4 regions of the Ruegeria sp. AH12 genome follow, and region 2 is predicted to be linked to each of the others. Evidence: riboswitches for the same ligand, from Rfam matches in the RefSeq annotation. Region 2 holds a riboswitch; each other region holds the start of a gene.
The links. A riboswitch is a leader RNA that binds a small molecule or an ion and turns the genes downstream of it on or off. The one in region 2 is predicted to bind cobalamin.
Positions count from the first base shown of each region.

Region 1: linked by a shared signal. The riboswitch ahead of ACR0EL_RS07465 (aromatic ring-hydroxylating oxygenase subunit alpha) and the one ahead of ACR0EL_RS10735 (DUF1636 family protein) in region 2 are both predicted to bind cobalamin.
Region 3: linked by a shared signal. The riboswitch ahead of ACR0EL_RS07780 (hypothetical protein) and the one ahead of ACR0EL_RS10735 (DUF1636 family protein) in region 2 are both predicted to bind cobalamin.
Region 4: linked by a shared signal. The riboswitch ahead of ACR0EL_RS13915 (energy-coupling factor ABC transporter permease) and the one ahead of ACR0EL_RS10735 (DUF1636 family protein) in region 2 are both predicted to bind cobalamin.

Region 1 covers NZ_JBQFYL010000003.1:152,999-157,909, reverse strand. The annotation lists gene ACR0EL_RS07475 (helix-turn-helix domain-containing protein) at 1-677, opposite strand, end outside; gene ACR0EL_RS07470 (aminotransferase) at 861-1,988, opposite strand; cobalamin riboswitch at 2,210-2,413, shown strand; gene ACR0EL_RS07465 (aromatic ring-hydroxylating oxygenase subunit alpha) at 2,526-3,749, shown strand; gene ACR0EL_RS07460 (FAD-binding oxidoreductase) at 3,755-4,834, shown strand; gene ACR0EL_RS07455 (multicopper oxidase domain-containing protein) at 4,882-4,911, opposite strand, start outside.
Region 2 covers NZ_JBQFYL010000005.1:107,460-112,370, forward strand. The annotation lists gene ACR0EL_RS10720 (iron ABC transporter permease) at 1-806, opposite strand, end outside; gene ACR0EL_RS10725 (ABC transporter substrate-binding protein) at 808-1,761, opposite strand; gene ACR0EL_RS10730 (ABC transporter ATP-binding protein) at 1,774-2,550, opposite strand; gene ACR0EL_RS10735 (DUF1636 family protein) at 2,547-2,903, opposite strand; cobalamin riboswitch at 3,002-3,218, opposite strand; gene ACR0EL_RS10740 (hypothetical protein) at 3,263-3,757, opposite strand; gene ACR0EL_RS10745 (D-lyxose/D-mannose family sugar isomerase) at 4,141-4,806, opposite strand; gene ACR0EL_RS10750 (carbohydrate kinase family protein) at 4,826-4,911, opposite strand, start outside.
Region 3 covers NZ_JBQFYL010000003.1:214,115-219,025, forward strand. The annotation lists partial or broken gene ACR0EL_RS07765 (tyrosinase family protein) at 1-459, opposite strand, end outside; gene ACR0EL_RS07770 (hypothetical protein) at 472-720, opposite strand; gene speB (agmatinase) at 832-1,794, opposite strand; cobalamin riboswitch at 1,966-2,171, shown strand; gene ACR0EL_RS07780 (hypothetical protein) at 2,298-2,609, shown strand; gene ACR0EL_RS07785 (HD domain-containing protein) at 2,800-3,420, shown strand; gene ACR0EL_RS07790 (PP2C family protein-serine/threonine phosphatase) at 3,611-4,429, opposite strand; gene ACR0EL_RS07795 (serine/threonine protein kinase) at 4,509-4,911, opposite strand, start outside.
Region 4 covers NZ_JBQFYL010000009.1:27,564-32,474, forward strand. The annotation lists gene ilvD (dihydroxy-acid dehydratase) at 1-1,735, opposite strand, end outside; gene ACR0EL_RS13905 (helix-turn-helix domain-containing protein) at 1,842-2,402, shown strand; gene ACR0EL_RS13910 (CBU_0592 family membrane protein) at 2,402-2,671, shown strand; gene ACR0EL_RS13915 (energy-coupling factor ABC transporter permease) at 2,687-3,364, opposite strand; cobalamin riboswitch at 3,420-3,633, opposite strand; gene sseA (3-mercaptopyruvate sulfurtransferase) at 3,777-4,631, shown strand; gene ACR0EL_RS13925 (amino acid aminotransferase) at 4,631-4,911, shown strand, end outside.

The DNA.
Region 1 (4,911 bases), on a different contig from region 2:
AACTCATCTTGCACCTCGAACCCGACGGCCTCGGACACTGTAAGAATGCTGACAGCAGCGGATAGAAACCAAAATGACATAGCTGCCAAAGTGATCACCCAAACCCAGGTCAGCTCACGGTTTTCGGTGCTTGCAAACACTTCGCGCAGCCGTTTGCGGTATGTCATTAGCATTCGGATGATTAGGATCAGGTAAACGGCCATTATGATCCGAAACAATACGTCAGCGACCAAAACCGCCAAGGCGATCAACACAAACCGCAACAACCGGGGATCGTCCTCTGGAAGGTCCACATCGCTCAGATCCGTTGGCAGAAACATCAGCGATGACATCAGCAGCCCGGATATGATGATCGGAGGCAGGTGATAACGCAGCCTTGGTTTGTGCGCTTCATCCGCTTCGCTGGTCAAGGCGCGGACATAAAGCCAAAACAAAAAGGGGCTTGCGAAATCGAACACAACCACAAGCACGCTGACGCGCATCACAAGGTTGAACTCGACCTCACTTACGGACGCGTCGGCGATCAAAGCGCCAAGAGAGGACAGGCCTTGTATAAGAAACAGCGCGGCCAGTGGCATGAACACACCGGTATCGCGCTTTCTTAGAAACAGCAGGTTAGCACAAAACAGGCAAAGCCCTATAAAGGCTGTATCAACAAATTGAGTAGCGGATTCCAATCTTACTTACTCTCTGAAAATCGACCACGGATGGTCTTGCGCTGCAGCCTCTTCATGCCCTCTAGAGCATGCGATCTGACATCTACCAATTTCATGGGGTTTGTCGTCTCTTTTGATCGGACAGGACGTTTGAGACGGCGCAAGACGGGTTGAATCTACATTCTTGCGCGGCCGTTTGGCGCGCTACGACTTGGCGTGGCGCGCCAGAAATTCCGAAATCCGGGCCAGACCAGCTTTCAAATCTTGTGTCGGGTTGGTGTAGCCAAGCCTCAGCCAGCCTTCCATGTCCATAGCACTGCCCGGCGTCAGCATCACACCTTCTTCTTGCAAAAGCGTCACGCATAGATCGCGTGAAGCCATCGGCAGATCGTATTTCAACAAGGCCGTAGTGCCGGATTTTGGTGGCACCCAGCTGAGCAGCGGCTCATTTACGATCCAATCCTGAACGATCCGCAAGTTTTCGCGAGTGATCCGGTGCGCCCGCGCCAGTATCTTGTCGCGATGTTCCAGCGCCATGGCGGCTAGCATTTCGTCAATCTTGCCGACCGAGATCGTGTTGTAATCCCGGTGGATCATCACGTCATGCAGCATCTCTTTGGGTCCGGCGATCCAGCCAACCCGCAACCCGGCCAGCGAATAGGCCTTTGACATGCCTGCCGTGCTGATCCCTTTTTCGTACAGGTCCGCGACCGCGACGGTGAAGCCGTCGCCTGTCTGATCCGTTCCGCGATAGACCTCGTCACAAAGCAGCCAGGCATCAACGTCGCGCGCAATCTCGACGATTTGTTCCAGCAATGCGCGATCCATCAGCGCCCCGGTTGGGTTGTTGGGATTGTTGATCGCAATCAGGCGCGTATCGGGTCGCACCATCGCCCGCAACTCGTCCAGATCGGGCAGGAACGCGTTTTCGGGCCGCAGATGCAACAATTCGATATCGGCACCGATGCTTTCGGGAATGGAATAGTGTTGTTGATAGGTCGGGATTACAGAGATCACGTGATCATCACGCGATACCAGCGTCTGATGCACCAGCGAGTTCGCGCCGATGGTCCCATGCGTCGTCAGGATATTATCCCGGCCCTGACTGTCATACAGGCCACAGATCGCATCGCGCAGGCGTTCTGACCCTTCAATTGCGCCATAGGTCATCTTCATGGATGACAGATCGTTCAGAATGCTATTGTGCTGGCCCGCCATGTCGAACAGTTCGCCCAGCGTGATGGACTGAACGCAGGTCTCAGCCAGATTGAGTTCGCAGGTCGTCTCGAACTCATTCATCCACATCTCAACGCCAAAGGGTCTGATTTCCATTGGGGCTCTCCTACTTTCAGCATTTGGGGCGATGGCACGTAACGGACGCACGGTTATGAAGATGTCTTATACCGCCAAACCAGCCGAGCGGAAGATTGCGGGTTTGTGCCTGAAATGTATCCAGGGGTTTTACTGCACAAACCCGGATCCGACCCGAACATCGAGATGTCTGTTTTGAAACTGAAAATGTCGCAAGTCTCTCAGCATAAGAACCGCGCGACTCTATCCTGTGTATGTGAGGTGCCGCTGTATGAGTCTCAGACAGCGGAGAATTGGGAAGCCGGTGAAATTCCGGCACTGCCCCCGCAACGGTAAGGAAGGTCAGGTTCGGCAATCAACCACTGGGACGAGGATCCCGGGAAGGTGTCGCAACCGGGCGCAAGCCCCTTTCAAGTCCGGAAACCAGCCTTGCAGATATGTCAAACCGCGGGTGGCGGTGGGGGCACATGTTTCGGACGTGATCCTCGCGCGCCTCCGGACGGTTCCTCCTTGTCATCTGCCCAAGCAATGCCGCGGGGCGCGGCAGGAGAGCCAGAAATGAACAGCATTCAAAGCCTGTTGGCACGTCGCATCCCCGGCCACGCGCTCGAGCAGGCCTTTTACACAGACCCTCAGGTTTTTCAGGCCGATCTTGAAGCCATCCACTACCGCGATTGGCTGTTTGCCATTCCGGCTTGTGAACTGGTGAAAGCAGGGGACTACGTTACCTACACCGTGGGCGCCCACCGCGTTGTCATTGTGCGTGGTGCTGACAACCAAATCAGGGCGTTTCACAACACCTGCCGCCACCGTGGTTCGATCATTTGCAAGGCTACAAAAGGCAATGTGCCTAAGCTGGTTTGCCCCTATCACCAATGGACCTACGAGCTTGATGGTTCATTGCTGTGGGCGCGCGATATGGGGCCGGATTTCGATCCCAAACAGCATGGTATGAAGATAGTGCATTGCCGCGAGCTTGCCGGGTTGGTTTACATCTGTCTTGCGGACAACGCCCCAGATTTCGACATGTTCGCCAATACCGCACGCCCTTATCTGGAGCCGCATGATCTGGGCAACGCCAAAGTGGCTTTTGAAAGTTCAATCATTGAAAAAGGTAATTGGAAGCTGGTTTGGGAGAATAACCGCGAGTGTTACCACTGCGGTGGTAACCATCCCGCGCTATGCCGTACCTTCCCTGATGATCCTGCAGTCACAGGGATCGAAGGGGGTGAGACGCCGCTGCATATGCAAGCCCATTTTGACAGGTGCGAAGCCGCTGGGATGCCCTCGCAATTCTACCTGCATGATGACGGGCAATTTCGTATGGCCCGGATGCCTCTGAAAGAAGGGGCGCAAAGCTATACGATGGATGGGAAATCCGCCGTGCGGCGCTGGCTTGGCCGGTCGCCTTTTGCGGATGCAGGGGCGTTGTTGAAATTTCACTACCCAACAACCTGGAACCACTTTCTGGCTGATCATTCCATCGTGTTCCGCGTCACACCAATCAGCCCGACTGAAACCGAGGTCACAACCAAATGGCTGGTTCACCAGGATGCCGTCGAAGGGATCGATTACGATCTGAAACGTCTGACTGAGGTCTGGATTGCCACCAATGACGAAGACCGTCAGGTGGTCGAGGATAATCAGCTGGGTATCAACAGCCCGGCCTATCTGCCTGGCCCGTATTCGCCGACGCAGGAATCCGGTGTGCTGCAATTCGTGGATTGGTATTGCAACACGTTGGCCGGTCGGTTGGCCCCCGAAACAATGGCGGCGGAGTAACGGTGATGAAAGATCTCAACGCGGTTGCGAATATCTGGCAGGACAGCGAAACACTGGAATGCGTCTCGGTCGTGCCCGAGATGGCCAATACGGCCAGTTTCACCTTTCGCGCCCCGTCTGGGTCGATGTTTGCGTACCATCCAGGGCAGTTTCTGACCCTTGAAATCCCGGCTCCTGGGCAGCCGGGTGGGGTTGTGCATCGCACTTACACGATCTCATCTTCTCCCTCGCGGCCACGATCGATCACGATCACCGCCAAGGCCCAGCCCGACAGTATTGGAACGCGCTGGATGCTGGACAACGCGCAACCCGGCATGCGGATCAAAGCCATCGGACCAGCCGGGCTGTTTTCGAATGTTGAAAGCACGGCTGGCAAATATCTATTCATCTCTGCCGGGTCCGGGATCACGCCGATGATGTCGATGACCACCTGCATGTGGGACGAGGGGCGTGATCTGGATATTGTCTTTATCAACTGCGCCAAACGACCGTCCGAGATCATCTTTCGTCAGCGGCTGGAGCACATGGCCAGCCGAACCCCTGGCCTAGATCTGAAATTCGTTGTTGAAGAGCCCGACCGCTATCGCCCTTGGACGGGGTATCAGGGGCAGTTCAACCAATTGATGCTGGGCCTGATGGCGCCTGACTATTTGGAGCGTGAAGTCTATTGCTGCGGCCCGGAACCATTCATGCAGGCGGTACGCGATGCTCTGGTCGGGCTGGGCTATGATATGGACAACTATCATCAGGAAAGCTTTGGCGCCCCGGTTGAAACCGAGGCCGATCAGCCAGAGCTGGACGATGTTATCCCAGATGATGACAGCAAGGCTGAGATTGTGTTCGCAAGCTCCGGCGTGACTGCCAAAGTTGCCGAAACCGACACGGTTCTGGTCGCTGCACGGTCGGTTGGGTTGAACATCCCCTCGGGCTGTACGTTTGGCGTTTGCGGGACCTGCAAGGTTAGAAAAATAGCAGGTGAGGTGCATATGGTCCACAATGGCGGGATATCCGAAGACGATATCGAAGCCGGTTACATTCTTGCCTGCTGTTCCAATGCGATCGGTAGGGTTGAGGTGGAGGTTTAGTCTCAAAACCGCCCCGGAATGCGCCCGGGGCGGTTGGTTTGATCTTACTATGACACGGTGAACTGCCCCATCATGCC
Region 2 (4,911 bases):
GGGACCATCAGACCGACAAAGCCGATGACACCCGCGACCGACACGAAGCTTGCCGTGGCCAAAGCTGCAACAAAGAACATGCGAAAGCGCAGACCCTGAACCGGGATACCCAAGGTGGCAGCGGTGAAATCTCCGGTCAGAAGGGCGTCAAGCCAGCGGCTTCGATAGAGTGCATAGCCCAGGATCAGGGCTAGGCCGATCAGGACCAATGGGAACGTCTCCCACCGCGCAAGGCCCAGTCCGCCCAACATCCAGAAGATCACCGAATGGGCGGCTCGGTTGTCTCCGGAAAAGATCAGATAGTTGGTGATGGCGGAGAACAGGAAAGACACGGCAAGCCCCGCCAGGATCAGTTTTTCCGGTGCACTTGTGCGCAGCCCTTGGACCAAGGCCAGCACGATGCCCGATGCGATCAGGCCGCCGCAAAACGCGGCCAGCGGCAGGGTCCAGATGCCCAGCACATCACCGGTGACGGTGATGACCAGAACAGCGCCCGCAGCCGCGCCCGAAGAGAGACCGAACAGAAATGGATCTGCCAAGTCGTTGCGCGTGGTGGTTTGCAGTACCACCCCCACAACACCAAGCCCCGCACCGATGACAGCGGCGAACAGCGCGCGCGGTAGGCGCAGATCAAACACGATCCGATGCAGCGGTGACATCTCGCCTTCTGACAGACCTGTGCCCAGGCCGATGGCGGCAATGACATCCGCCACTGGGATCGGGGTTGTACCGTAGACTGTCGACAGCAGCAAAAGGGCGGTCAGAACGACCGCCCCCAGCACAACTATCCGGCCCGTCTGGACCATATCAGTTGGTCGCCGTCGGGTGCATCGCATCCGCCATCTTCTGGATCGCGTCAATGTTTGCCGGTCCCGGTGTCAGCTCTTCATAGCGCAGGCCGATCCAGCGTTCATTTTTCACAGCATCTGTTTGGGACATCACCGGGTGCTCTTGCAGGAACTTGAACGTGTCCTCTGCCCCGTTGCCGGTCTGATAGTCAAGCAGCACCAGGAATTCCGGATTCGATGCAGCAACCGCTTCCCACGAGGTGCGGCCCCAGCTGGTGTCCATGTCATGGGTGACGTTTTCGCCGCCAGCCGCTGCGATCATCGCATCGGGGATGGCGAATTTGCCAGCGGTAAAGGGCGCATCTGCAGGGCCGTCCAGCAGGAAAACACGGGGTTTGGCCAGATCGGCGGTTTTGGCCTCGATGGTAGACAGCTGTTCTTTCCAGCCTGCAACCAGTTCCTCGGCCTTTTCCTCGACGTGCATGACCTGACCCAGACGCAGCACATCGTTGAACAACAGGTCCATGCTGGCCACAGGGCGGTCCTTGTCCAGATGCACGCAGCTTTCGGTCAGGATCATTGTCTTGATGCCGAACGGGGCCAGAGTGTCCGGGGTCACGTCACCACCGGGCTTCATGCCATAATACCAGCCCGCGAAGAACAGGTCGGGCTCTGCCGCAACCAGGTTTTCGACGGTTGGGTATTTGGGGGCCAGTTCCGGGATGTCACCGCGCAGCTTATCGAAATCAGGGCTTGTCTTGTACCAACCGGTGATACCGGTCAGGCCAACAATGTGTTCTTGCAAACCAAGCGCAAAGGCCATGTCGGTCATGTTCATGTCATGCACAACCAGCCGTTCCGGCTTGGCGTCGAACACCAGCGGTTCGCCGCAATTGTCAACGGTCACCTCATGCGCTGCTGCGCCACTGGCCAAGCCGGTGATCATCAAAGCTGACCAAATTTTCTGTTTCATCAATGTCTCCTGTCAGGATGAAAGCGTTCGTTTTCGGATATCCAGCGCCGGGATCACGCGCCCTTCGTGCTGGAAGCACAGGTAGTCAACACCAAACGTGTCGCGCACATGATCTGGCGTGAGTATTTGGTCGACCGGCCCAAAGCCCGTCATGCGTGTGGATTTCATCAGCGCGACATGGCTGGCGAATTCGGGGATCACGACCAAATCATGCACGATCATCACCACCGTCACGCCCAGTTCGGCCACCAGCGAAAGCATGTGCCCCTTGGCATCGGGGTCCAGATGATTGGTGGGCTCGTCCAGAAACAGCAGCGAGGGGTTCTGCGCCAATGCACGCGCGATATGGGCGCGCTGACGTTCCCCACCCGAGAGCCGTTGCATCGGCTTATCCGCCAGATGGGTCAGCTCGGTCGTGCGCAGAACGCGCGCAAGATCCATCTTGTGGTCTTCTGCCGAGCGGTCGCTTTGAATGGGAATCTGACCCAGCGCGACATAGTCGCGTAGTTTCAGGCGGCCATCGGGCAACTCCTGCTGGCCAACAACCGCAATGGTCCGGGCGCGTTCCTGTGCAGACAGGCTGCGCAGGCTTTGACCGTTGATCCGTACATCCCCCAGCGCCAGACGTTCGACCCCGCAGAGCAGGTTCAGCAGCGTTGTTTTGCCGGCGCCGTTCGGACCGGCGATGGCAAGTATGGCCCCTTCTTCCAAAGAGAATGAGACGCTTTGCAGCAACATATCGCCATTCAGGGCGTAGTATTCCAGGTTTTCCGCGACTAGAAAGCTCATGCCTTATCCCGCTTTGGAAGACGGGGCAGACGTGCCAGTGTTTTGAATAGCAAGGCGGGGGGGCGATCTGTTGCGCTGGTCCAGCCGCTCTCGCTGTCGCGGTACTGATGGGCGAAGGCGGCGATTGCATCCAGATCGGCGGTACTTTGAATATCGCCAAACAGGTATTGCGCCTTGCCTTCGGCTTGCAGACCGATGGCCATGGGACGTTCGCATCCTGCCATGCACGGGATCAGTCGCGTAGCGAACCCGTCAGGCAGCGAAGCGTCCAGCAGACTTTGGGCGGCGCTGGCTTCGATCTCACCCTGGCAGGTCGAGCAGATCAGCACAAAGTGATCAGCGTTGCGGGTCATTGCCACCCTCAACGCGCAGAACGCCCGTGTCGAAAGTGCCAGTCCCGATAGGACGCATATGTGCCATCAATCCTCCTTCCAGGACGCCCCGTCCCGGGTTGGTTTCACTGGTGATGGCAGGTCTCCTGACTTGCGGGTCGTTGCTTGGCCAACCTTCCCGGCCTGCTCGGGCCAGTGGTGATTTGGCGTCGCTCTCCGCTTACAGTTGCGGGGGCAGTCACGGACTTGGCCTGTTCCGATATTTCGGGGGCCGCACCGTATTCCCATTTTCATCCCGCAATCAAAGTAGCGGGAACCATCACAGGTCAGCTATTCTGGTGAAGATATGCTTGTCAAGTATCGTCGTTTACGACCGAGCACTATCGTACGACCCGAAGAACGGGTCTGCTATTGATGCGCTCGCGACGCGCGGCATCTGTTGGGAACCGGTTGGCAAGTGTCAGGCCCGCTTGCACGACATGGGCATCCGGATACCCGCCAGAAAGCAACCCAGCGGCATCTCGGGCGGCTGGTGTTTCGTCGCGCCGCATGTGATGCAGCATACGCATCAACGCCAGTTCATCACTGGTGAAATGGTTGCGGCTTTCGACGCAGAGCGGGTCGTTGAACGCCAATCCGTAGGGGCGGCTGTAAAGCGTGGCCTTGATGATCTTGTAGACCAGATGGGCCAAGGTCAGACCCTGATCCACGCCCCACCGCTCGATGGCGGTAGAATACGCAAATTGCCAGGATTGCGTATCGGGCTCTGCAAAACTTTGAATGAAATGGCGCATCACAGGCAGGAGCCCGCGCTCGAAATCATCAAATTCGAATTGGACCAGTGGGCGGATCGACTTGTTTTCAGGGGGTGTCATGCGTATTTCCTCCCCTGTTTTGCGACACAACAGGTAAGGCTGTGAACGTTTTTTGGCAGGTTGTTCTGATCTATGGGTTGGTCAGACTGCGTCGTAGATGCACGGGCTGGAAGCCGTAGATCAGCCTCAATCGCTTGCCGTAGTTTTGGCTTGAGCGCGCAGCCATGACGGCTTGCGACAGCATCCATGGCCAGAAGATCTGCAAGTGAATTTGCCATTGAATACACCCCTTGTGGTCGCTGATCCGGACCGGGCGTGATTCCAAGGGATCTGACTAGGTCAGCCAGTAACTGACAAAAATACTCGGATAATGCAACAGGGAAGTTTCCTGCCCCAATGCTGGGGCCGGTTGTTGCTTTTCAGGCCACCGCTGCCGGATCAGATCAGTAATCCGCAACCAACAGGAATTCGGCCTCGGTATCTTCTTCGATCGTGGCAAAGCGGGGGATGGATTGTTCAAACACGTTATCGGTGCGGTCGTCGTTTACGGTTGAGACCTCGCCGATCAGGCAATCCCCGCGCTCGGCCCAGAAGGCGTGCCAGATGCCGGGCATCAGGGTTACGCTTTCGCCGGGTTTCAGGCGCAGCAATTCGCCCGGAGCGATGGTGATATCGCATCCATCGCTGGGAACCACAACCGGTGTGTCTCGGTCGACGCTGCCGTCGGGGTTCGAGGCATAGATCTCCATCACCAGATCGCCGCCGCCCCGGTTGATGATATCTTCGGCTTTGACGATATGGCGATGCATCGGCGATAGCTGCTTGTCGCGCGAGATCAGCAGTTTTTCTGCGTAAAGCATCCCGCGACCGTGGCTCAGATCGTTCTCATCTCCATTGCGCAGGGTGAACAGGAACAGGCCAAGCTCATCAAATTTGCCTTGCCCGTAATCGGTGATGTCCCATCCCAGTCCCCGGGCGCGGATCGTGTCGGCCTTGGCGCTGCGCATCTGATCCGGAGACCAGTTGGCAAAGGGGGGCAGGATGAACCCGAAAGACTGGATAAAGGCCTGTGCATCGGTCTTGACGCGGTTGATGTCGGAACGTTTCATGTGACTTCCCTTTTTGGGGCTAGAGCTCGTGCGCCCAGGGTGGGTTGGCCCCGGCACGCGACACGGTGACTGCTGCAACATCTGCACCCAACGCTAAAGCGGCGC
Region 3 (4,911 bases), on a different contig from region 2:
GGGATCGTAAGACGCGGACACTGTGCTGCCCATATCTCCAATCGAGCGGGGCAATGGCGACGATGTATCCGTGCCACCCGTTAAAACGTGGATACCGCCATGAGCCGCAAAGTTGAAGTCGGCCTGGAAGGCTTCAAAGTTTGGATTGGTCAGGTAACGCTCAACCTCATCCTCCAGCAATGGGATATTGCTGCGCAGGCGCGTTGTGTATCTGCGTGTGAAGATCTCATCACCAGTCAAACCCAGGGCAATGCTACGATAGAGGCTGTGTGCGCGGGCCAGCGGGTTTGGAACATCATCCCCGGCACTGTTTGTGTAGGTCGCATCGTCCACTACTTTCGGCAGCCCGTTCGAGGCGTGCGTCGCTGTGGCAAACTGCCTCCAATCCCAATAGGGAAGCGTAGGTTCGAGTTCGTCGTCCACGCGCCACCGTTTCAGCGCGCTGTTAAGTGCTTTTTCGAATGAATAGACCTAGGACCGGCGCCAGGTCAGAAACGTGCGGTCATCGTCATGGCAAAGGTCTTGATCATAACCATGCCCGCGCGCCAGAGCGAAATATCCGCGCTGATCACCCATCGCGATGTCAGAGATTTCGTACATCGCAGCATATGCGTCGCGCAGGTCCTGAATATCTTCCTCGCGCAATCTGATCAGGTCGAAACGGATCCGCGGCAACCCAGCTGGTTTTCTTAGAAAGTTCAGTTTGGCAATCGCTGTCATCTAAAAATCCGCCTTAAGGAGCGCTTCAATGCGCTCAGTATGGCACAAAACCACCGCCGATGGCGGTGGCTCGCCCAAACACTAAGCTCAAATAGATGGCTACTGGCGAATCTAACGCTGCTCTTTCTCATGCAGCACTCGCCCGATGATGTTCATTAGCAACTGGGCCGCAAGGATTTGGGTGGAGCTGGTGGCGTCATAGTTCGGGGCGACTTCAACCAGATCGAGACCAACAATGTCGCCCCGCTTGGCCAGACCTGCCATGAGCTCTAGCACTTCGTAGTAAATGAACCCGCCATGGCTTGGTGTGCCTGTTCCCGGGGCGATGGACGGGTCAAAGGCATCAATGTCGATAGTCACATAATACCGCGCGCCTTCGGGAATGCGGGCCAGCATCCCATCGACCCCCATTTTGCGGAATTGCCGGACAGATTGGATGTCTGATCCCATGGCGCGGGCATCCACATAGCCATCCTTGGCGGTGGACGATACATTGCGAATGCCGATCTGACTGAGGCCCGTGACATAGGGTTTTTCAGCGGCACGGCGCATCGGGTTGCCATGACCATAGCGCACCCCATGCCGTTCATCGACAAAATCCAGGTGCGCATCAATTTGCACCACATGGATCGGTTCCTGATCATCAAAGGCATTGATGCAGGGGATATTGATCGAATGATCGCCGCCCAAGACGACCGGTAGCGCCCCGGCCTCCAGTATTTTGCGCACCCCAAACTCGATATTTGCGTGGCTATTCATCGTGTCGGTATGCACGATGTCTGCATCGCCGATATCAACAATGGTTACTTTGGCCGGATCCAAATAGGTGACATCATCTTCGTGATCATAGGCCCCTGCATGCCCGAATGAGAACAGCGTCGACGCCTCACGGATCGCGCGTGGCCCCATCCGCGCCCCGGACCGCCATTGACAGCCAAAATCAAACGGGGCGCCAAGAACCGCAACGTCGGCGTCAATTGCGTTCCAATCCTCTACATAGGGATACTTGCCAAAGGTACAGATACCAACGAAGGGCAGGTTCAATCGGCCGGAGTCGTAGCCATGGTTCGACATATTAGCGTTCTTTCTGTTCAGATCTTCAACATTTGCTAACATTAAGGCACCCGAATGCCACGCCCTGTAAAGACCCCTAAGGGTCGAACCCGCGATCTCTTCAACTTTGACAAACCTTTTCCAGCGATGATCAGATTGCATCCGAACCCGATGGACATAGTGATTTGCGTATGAGACAGTGTTTATGATGGTGTCCGGCTCGGTTCGAGTCGGCTGAAAAGGGAACACGGTGCGGGTTCATACCCAATTCCGTGACTGCCCCCGCAACTGTAAGCGGCGAGCGACCCCGTTGAAAACCACTGAGCCCTAGGGTTCGGGAAGGAACGGGAAAGCGTTGACCCGCAAGTCAGGAGACCTGCCATCTACGGTGTATGATGACATGCGCCGCAGTCAACTTGAACCCGGGCGGGGTGCCTTGGGAACGGCAGAGACGACCGAAGGACCAAGCGTCCCCGGCACATCACCGTGACCAGCCACACTCCTCCCCTTGCGCGGAGGGCGCGATGTTATTGGAACGGACGATTATTCAACTCGACACAGGTCCCATGCCTGTAGATGAAGCACGTCAGATGGGACAGCTTGGCTATATGCAATGGATCGCGGGTGTTCCAGGCAATGCCAGCTATGCAGTAGCTGCGAGGCATGCTTACGAAACAGCTGCACCATTTAAAGATCACTCACCTGCCGTTGCAGCGTTCTGCGAATTGCTTCTGACTTCGCTGGAACAGCCGTTCAGACCTTTGCCACTTGCCATGCCAAAACGTGAAAGGCGCGGCGGCGCACAGGCCCGCCGATCCTTTCGCATGCCGCTGTGACATCGAACGGGCTGCGGGATCATCGCACAGCTTTGTGCTCTTGGACGAGGTCGAACACTCAGCTCCGGCGACTACAACTTTCACCGGCACAACAGGTTTGATTTGCCCAGTCCGGTGTTTGCGTGGATAGTCCAGAATTGTAAGCTTGCTTGCACCCGCTGACCCACACGTAAACGCCAAAGGACATGCTATGGACCAGGTGAAATTCACGCAGATGAAGGACGGGGACAAAGAGGATTACACCTTCCTCGATACTCTGGAGCGTGAGTACTGCAAAGGAACGGCAGATCGTTTGCTGGAGGCAATGGAACGGCTCGACAAAAGCCTGTCCGGTTATCAAGTCACACGTCTTGGCCATTCGGTGCAATCGGCCACCCGCGCCTGGTTTGACGGGGCAGACATAGATTGGATCGTTGGCGCCCTGCTGCATGATATCGGTGACATATACGCGCCGCATAATCACGATGAATATGCGGCCTCAATCCTCAAACCCTTCCTGCGCGAACAGGTCACGTGGTGTGTGCACACCCATGGGGATTTTCAGCTTGTTTACTTCGGAGAGCACGTAGGCGCGAACCCCGAAAAACGCCAAGCTCATCGTGACAGCATCTATTTCTATGACTGTGCCGAGTTCTGCGAACGCTGGGATCAATCCAGCTTTGATCCCGCTTATCCCAGCAAACCACTGTCTTTCTTTGCAGATATGGTGCGTGAGGTGTTTGATCGCAAACCCTATGATCCGGCAGTTGTTCAACCTGGCGTCCGGGTTCCACTCATCGATGACGCCGTTGCTGAAACGCGGCGGGCGTAGGATGTATTCGATTTAGTTAAATCACGGCCTGCTTTGTTCAAACATGCGGAGTTGGTAGAGGTGATTTGATACTCGTTCAGCGCAAAACGGGCCAATCGCCACTACAAAAATCGAAGGATTCAGTTGTGGCAAGTCAGGTTGCAAAAATGCAGATGCGCCACGATATCAGTTCAACGCCAGCTATCAACGCCTAAGAACAAACCTTTGCAACAGAAAAAGCTATGTTGTCCTGATCGGGATCATCAAGGCCGATCAAGGCTCTGATCAGCGCGTCCGCAATAGCGTCGCAACCCGCTTCATAGTTGCGCGTGACGACCTCTTGAATGTCCTTGTCTTCTAGAAACTGAAGCCCATCCGAAGCTGCAATGAGAACATCATCTGACAGAAGCTGAAACGGGTCTGAGGGGCAATCGATCTTTGCGATGTCGCCACCATGTATGACCGATGTAAGCATGTTTCTGTCGGGATGATTTCGGGCCAAATCGGGATCCAACATGCCAAGTTTCGCCATCATATCGATTTGTGGCGCCATTGAATGATCCTCGTTCAGCTGTATTAGCTCGCCAGACCGCCAGAGATAGAGCGGCGAGTCCCCGACGGAAAACCAAAACGCGCGATCTTCGATGCAGATCAATATGAGAAGCGTAGCTCCCATTCCCCTTACATTCAGATCGTTGCGACTGGCTTCGAAAATCTGCTTGTTCGCGCGTTCGGCACTGTCATGCAAGAATGCGACGACTTCTGAATTTGATGAGTCTTTGTTCAGCCCGGCGGCTAACCAGCCTTTCATCACCTCACAAACGATCAGGTTAGAGGCAACATCCCCCGCCGCGTGGCCACCCATACCATCTGCCAGGACCACGAACCCTATGTCCGATCCGATCGGCTTTTCAGAAAGAATGGCATCTTCCTGATACTCACGGGCACCCTGGTTAATCACGGTTGAAATATCGAAGACATCACGCAGGCGTTCCTCCGCCTGATGAAATCTGGGCTCGTGAACTTGCATCAGATATCTTTCAGAATGAGACACTTGAATTTCCTTCAAGGCAATGTAGGCGGCTCGTAATTATAAGAGCCGCCAAGCATTAATGCGTAAGTGGCAGATCCACCGATTGCAGTTCGCCATTCCGCGCGATGGTCAGCAACGCAAGCTCCGCACCTGTACTGCTAAGCTCTTCGAACAACTGGGTAATACCGTTCTCACCCTCGACCGAAATCTGCGAAGCGGTTTCTGACACGACAATATCGCCCACGCGAACTGATTTGGCCGAAGCCGGAGCGCGCAATACCTTGCTGACCCATTTCCCATTGCCATTGGTGACCGTAATGAACTGAACTCCGTTTGTGAGCTCGACCACCTTACCAGTTTGAAGGGTCAGGTTCTTTTCAGAAACCGGGCTATCTTCTTCGGTTCTGACCCGCATATCCACCAGAATCTCGCCACTTTCGGGATTAGCCTCACGCGATTGGATTGCACGAATGATCGAG
Region 4 (4,911 bases), on a different contig from region 2:
CCCAGCCCTTTTCGTCCTGCTCTGCACGACGCTGGGCCAGTTCCTCATCCGACACAGCCAGATGGATTGAGCGGTTGGGGATGTCGATCTCGATCGTGTCACCCTGACGGACCAGACCGATCACGCCGCCTTCGGCCGCCTCGGGTGAGACATGGCCGATGGACAGGCCCGAGGTGCCGCCCGAGAACCGGCCATCGGTCAGCAGTGCGCAGGCTTTGCCCAGACCTTTGGATTTCAGATACGAGGTCGGGTAGAGCATTTCCTGCATCCCCGGCCCACCACGCGGGCCTTCGTAGCGGATCACGACCACGTCGCCTTCTTTCACCTTGCCGGTCAGGATGTCGCTGACCGCCTGATCCTGGCTTTCGCAGACATAGGCCGAGCCGGTGAAGGTCAGGCTGCTGGCATCCACGCCTGCCGTTTTGACGATACAGCCGTCCCGCGCGATATTACCGAACAGAACCGCAAGGCCTCCGTCCTGAGAAAACGCATGTTCCTTGGACCGGATCACACCGCCTTCGCGGTCGGTATCCAGTTCCTTGTATCGGTTCGACTGGCTGAAGGCCTGCGTGGTGCGCACACCACCGGGGGCCGCTTTGAACAGGTCCTGCGCCGCCGGGTTGTTGGCGACTTTGATGTCCCAATTGGCAATCGCTTCGCCCATGGTCGGCGTGTGAACAGTGCTGCAGTGGTTGTGGAACAACCCGGCACGGCTCAGCTCGCCCAGAATTGAGAAGATGCCGCCGGCGCGGTGGACGTCTTCCATATGCACATTCTCGGTGTTGGGTGCGACCTTGCACAAGCAAGGCACCTTGCGGCTGAGCCGGTCCATGTCGGACATGGTGAAATCGACGCCACCCTCGTTGGCGATGGCAAGTAGGTGCAGGACCGTATTGGTCGATCCACCCATGGCAATGTCGAGGCTCATGGCATTCTCGAATGCATCAAACGTCGCGATCTCGCGTGGCAGGAAGCCTTTTTCGTCCAGATCATAGTGCCGCTTGGTGATCTCGACGATCCGGCGACCCGCTTCAAGGAACAGCTGTTTGCGGTCCGCATGCGTGGCGAGGGTGGAGCCGTTGCCCGGCAGCGCCAGACCCAGTGCCTCGGCCAGACAGTTCATCGAGTTCGCCGTGAACATGCCTGAGCACGAGCCGCAGGTGGGGCAGGCGTTTTCCTCGATATGCTGAACCTGCTCATCGGTGAACCGGTCGTCAGCGGCGGCGACCATGGCATCTACAAGGTCGATCTTCTTGGCATCCAGATCAGCGATGTCGATCTTACCAGCCTCCATCGGCCCGCCCGAGACAAAAATCGCTGGAACGTTCAGACGCATCGCAGCCATCAACATGCCCGGCGTGATCTTATCGCAGTTCGAGATACAGACCATCGCATCGGCGCAATGCGCGTTGACCATGTATTCCACAGAATCCGCAATCACTTCGCGTGAGGGTAGGGAATAGAGCATCCCGTCATGGCCCATGGCGATGCCGTCATCCACCGCGATGGTGTTGAATTCCTTGGCAACACCGCCAGCCTTTTCAACCTCACGCGCGACCATCTGGCCCAAATCCTTTAGGTGGACGTGACCCGGCACGAACTGAGTGAAGGAGTTGACAATGGCGATGATCGGCTTGCCGAAATCATCGTCCTGCATACCGGTGGCGCGCCACAGTCCGCGGGCACCGGCCATGTTGCGGCCATGGGTAGAGGTTCTGGATCGGTACATTGGCATGATGCTGTTTCCCTTTTGCCCCGGTTGCAATATGCGGGGTATGTGCGTTATAGCGCACGTACCATATGTGCGCTATAACGCACAAGAGGATTCGAAAGACAATGGCATGGCTCCGGACGACATAACACTGAAACTAAGGGATGTGCGGGCCGCTTCGGGGTTGAGCCTGTCGAAAGCTGCCGAAATCACCGGTGTCAGCAAAGCGATGCTAGGTCAGATCGAACGCGGCGAATCAAGCCCGACGATCGCAACGCTCTGGAAGATTGCCAAAGGATTTCAGCTGCCGCTTAGCGCGTTGATCGACACCGTGAATGGCGATCCTTCGGTCTTTCAAACCGTCACCTTTCCCGGCAGCATCGAGGTCAAGATCGTCTTCCCCTTTGATCCGGCCTTGGGGGCAGAGACATTTCACGTCAACCTCGACCCGAACCAAAGCCATGAGTCCCCTGCCCATGCCGCTGGTGTGACCGAGGAGGTCTTTGTGCTCAGCGGCACATTGGACATTCTGAAAGGCGAGGCTTGGGTGCCCTTGCAATCGGGGCAGGGGCTGCGATTTGCAGCGGATATCCCGCATGGATATCGCGCAGGTGCTGAAGGGGCGGCGTTTCTGAACATGCATCACTATGCGCAACAGCCAGATGTTCAGGAAAACGGCAAGGTTCATTGATGAGCGAGTTTTTCAACAGCCTGACCATCGTGGACGCCATCGGTTCCTTCGGAGCCTTGATCGTAGTTGCCGCCTATTTCGCCACGCAGATGCGGTACATGAATTCCGAAGATCTGGCTTTTCCCGTAGTGAACCTGCTGGGGTCTGTTTTGATTGTCTATTCGCTGCTTCAGAACTTCAATCTGGCGTCGATGCTGATTGAAGGCTTCTGGATCATCATCAGCGTGATCGGAATCATTCAGCATTTCAGGTTGCGCCGCGCAGGGTAACGCGGCGCAATAGGGTTATGCAGTGTTGTGAAGGCGCGGTGTGAACAGGCCAAACTTGCCCAGATCCCGCATGGATTTTGCTGCGGCCAAAACGGCCAGATCAGCCAGTGGTTCTATCAGGATAACCAGCATGTAGGCAGCGCCGAAACTGGCGACCGCTGTAAAGTTCTCGGCTCCAAATCCTTGGCCATAAAAGGCCCAGAATGCCACCCAGATGGCGACACCGCCCTGATAGGCCGTCGACAGCGCAAGCGCCTGAGAATATTTCAGATCAATATAGGCCGAATTTGGCGCAATGATGCGATTGGCCAAAGCTTGCAAGGCAAACAGCGGAACCAGCAGCGTTGTCATGTTCATCCCGAACTGAGGCAGGTCGAAAGGCGCCAGGAAAAACCCCTGAATGAACAAGCCCGCGATCAGACCGATCGCGGCAGGGGCCGCACCGAACAACAAAAACAGGGTCGATCCCAGAATGAAGTGAACCTCTGACACCCCGACCGGGAAGTGCGGCAATACCTCAAAGAAGGTGAAAACCAGCCCGGTGGTCAGGGCTGAGCGAATGGCAAGGCTGGCAAGGCCACTGCTTTTCAGGCTGTCCCATGCCATTTTAGCGGTATAGAGCCCTGCGCCAGTTGCGGTGACGTAGCTCAGGACAAGTTTGGCGCCATTTACGACGCCCGGTTCGATATGCATAGTTTGGTCTCCTTCCCGTCACACCCGACGGTAGAAAGGTTTAATAATTGGGCTTTCGCCCGGTTTGCACATGGCAGGTCTCCTGACTTGCGGATTGGCTTCGATCCCGACCTTCCCAACCGATTGCTTCGGTCAGTGGCCCAAATGGGACGAAACTCCGCCTACAGTTGCGGGGGCAGTTCCGGAATTGACGGGTATTGTCGCACCGGATTCCCTTTTCATTCCTCCGGGGAAATTCCCCTTTGGAAACCATGTCAGGCAGGTGTCTGGCACCGGGTGCCACCTGTCAAGCAGTCAAACGTGTATGTTTGGAAAAAATTGTCAGCGCTCAGGGGCGTGCAGGCCTTGGCATGGCTTGCACGTTTCGCCGCTCGGATATAGGGAAACTCAGACTCGCTTAGGGGAGGCTTTGATGCAAGACGATCCGAAAACCCTGGTTTCCACCGACTGGCTTGCCGCCCATATCAAGGACCCCGATCTGCGGGTGCTGGATGGGTCGTGGTACCTGCCGCAGCATGGGCGCGATGCCAGAGCTGAGTATGATGAGGGTCATATCCCGGGCGCGCGGTTCTTTGATATCGACGATATTGCGGATCATCGCTCGGACCTGCCGCATATGATGCCGCCGGTCGAGAAGTTCATGTCCCGCCTGCGCGCGATGGGCGTGGGGGATGGACATCAGGTGGTTGTCTATGACGGCTCGGGCCTGTCCTCAGCAGCGCGCGTCTGGTGGATGTTCCGCTTGATGGGGCAGGACAACATTGCCGTGCTGGATGGCGGTCTGCCGAAATGGCAGGCCGAAGGGCGCGAGATCGAAGATCTGCCCCCTGTGATTCGGGATCGGCATATGACCGTACGGGTTCAGAACCATCTGGTGCGCGACGTGACACAGGTGTCCGCCGCCTCCAAACTGGCTGATCATGAGATCATCGATGCCCGAGCCGCCGCCCGTTTTGCCGGGGCCGAGGCTGAACCGCGCGAAGGGCTGCGATCGGGTCACATACCGGGGTCGCGCAACGTGCCCTTTGGCAGCCTGCTAAATAGTGACGGCACGATGAAGTCGCCCGATGCGTGCCGCGCCGTGTTTGAGGCCGCAGGCGTGGATCTGGCTAAACCAGCGATCACCTCGTGCGGTTCGGGCGTGACCGCTGCAATCCTGAGCCTTGCGCTTGAACGCATGGGCAAAAAAGACCACGCGCTTTATGACGGCTCCTGGGCTGAATGGGGTGCTTTCCCAACCCTGCCCGTCGCAACCGGAGAGACCTGATGTTCGAGAACCTCAAACCGCAGCCCGCCGACAAAATCCTGGCGCTGATGCAGATGTACCGCGAAGACCCGCGTGATCAGAAGATTGATCTGGGTGTCGGCGTCTACAAGAATGCCGAAGGTGTTACCCCGGTAATGCGTGCGGTCAAAGCCGCCGAAAAACGCATTCTGGAGGAGCAGGAAAGCAAAGCCTATACGGGACTGGCGGGTGATCCGGCCTATGCCGATGCAATGATCGGCTTGATCCTTGGCGATGCGGTGCCGCGTGCCAATATTGCCGC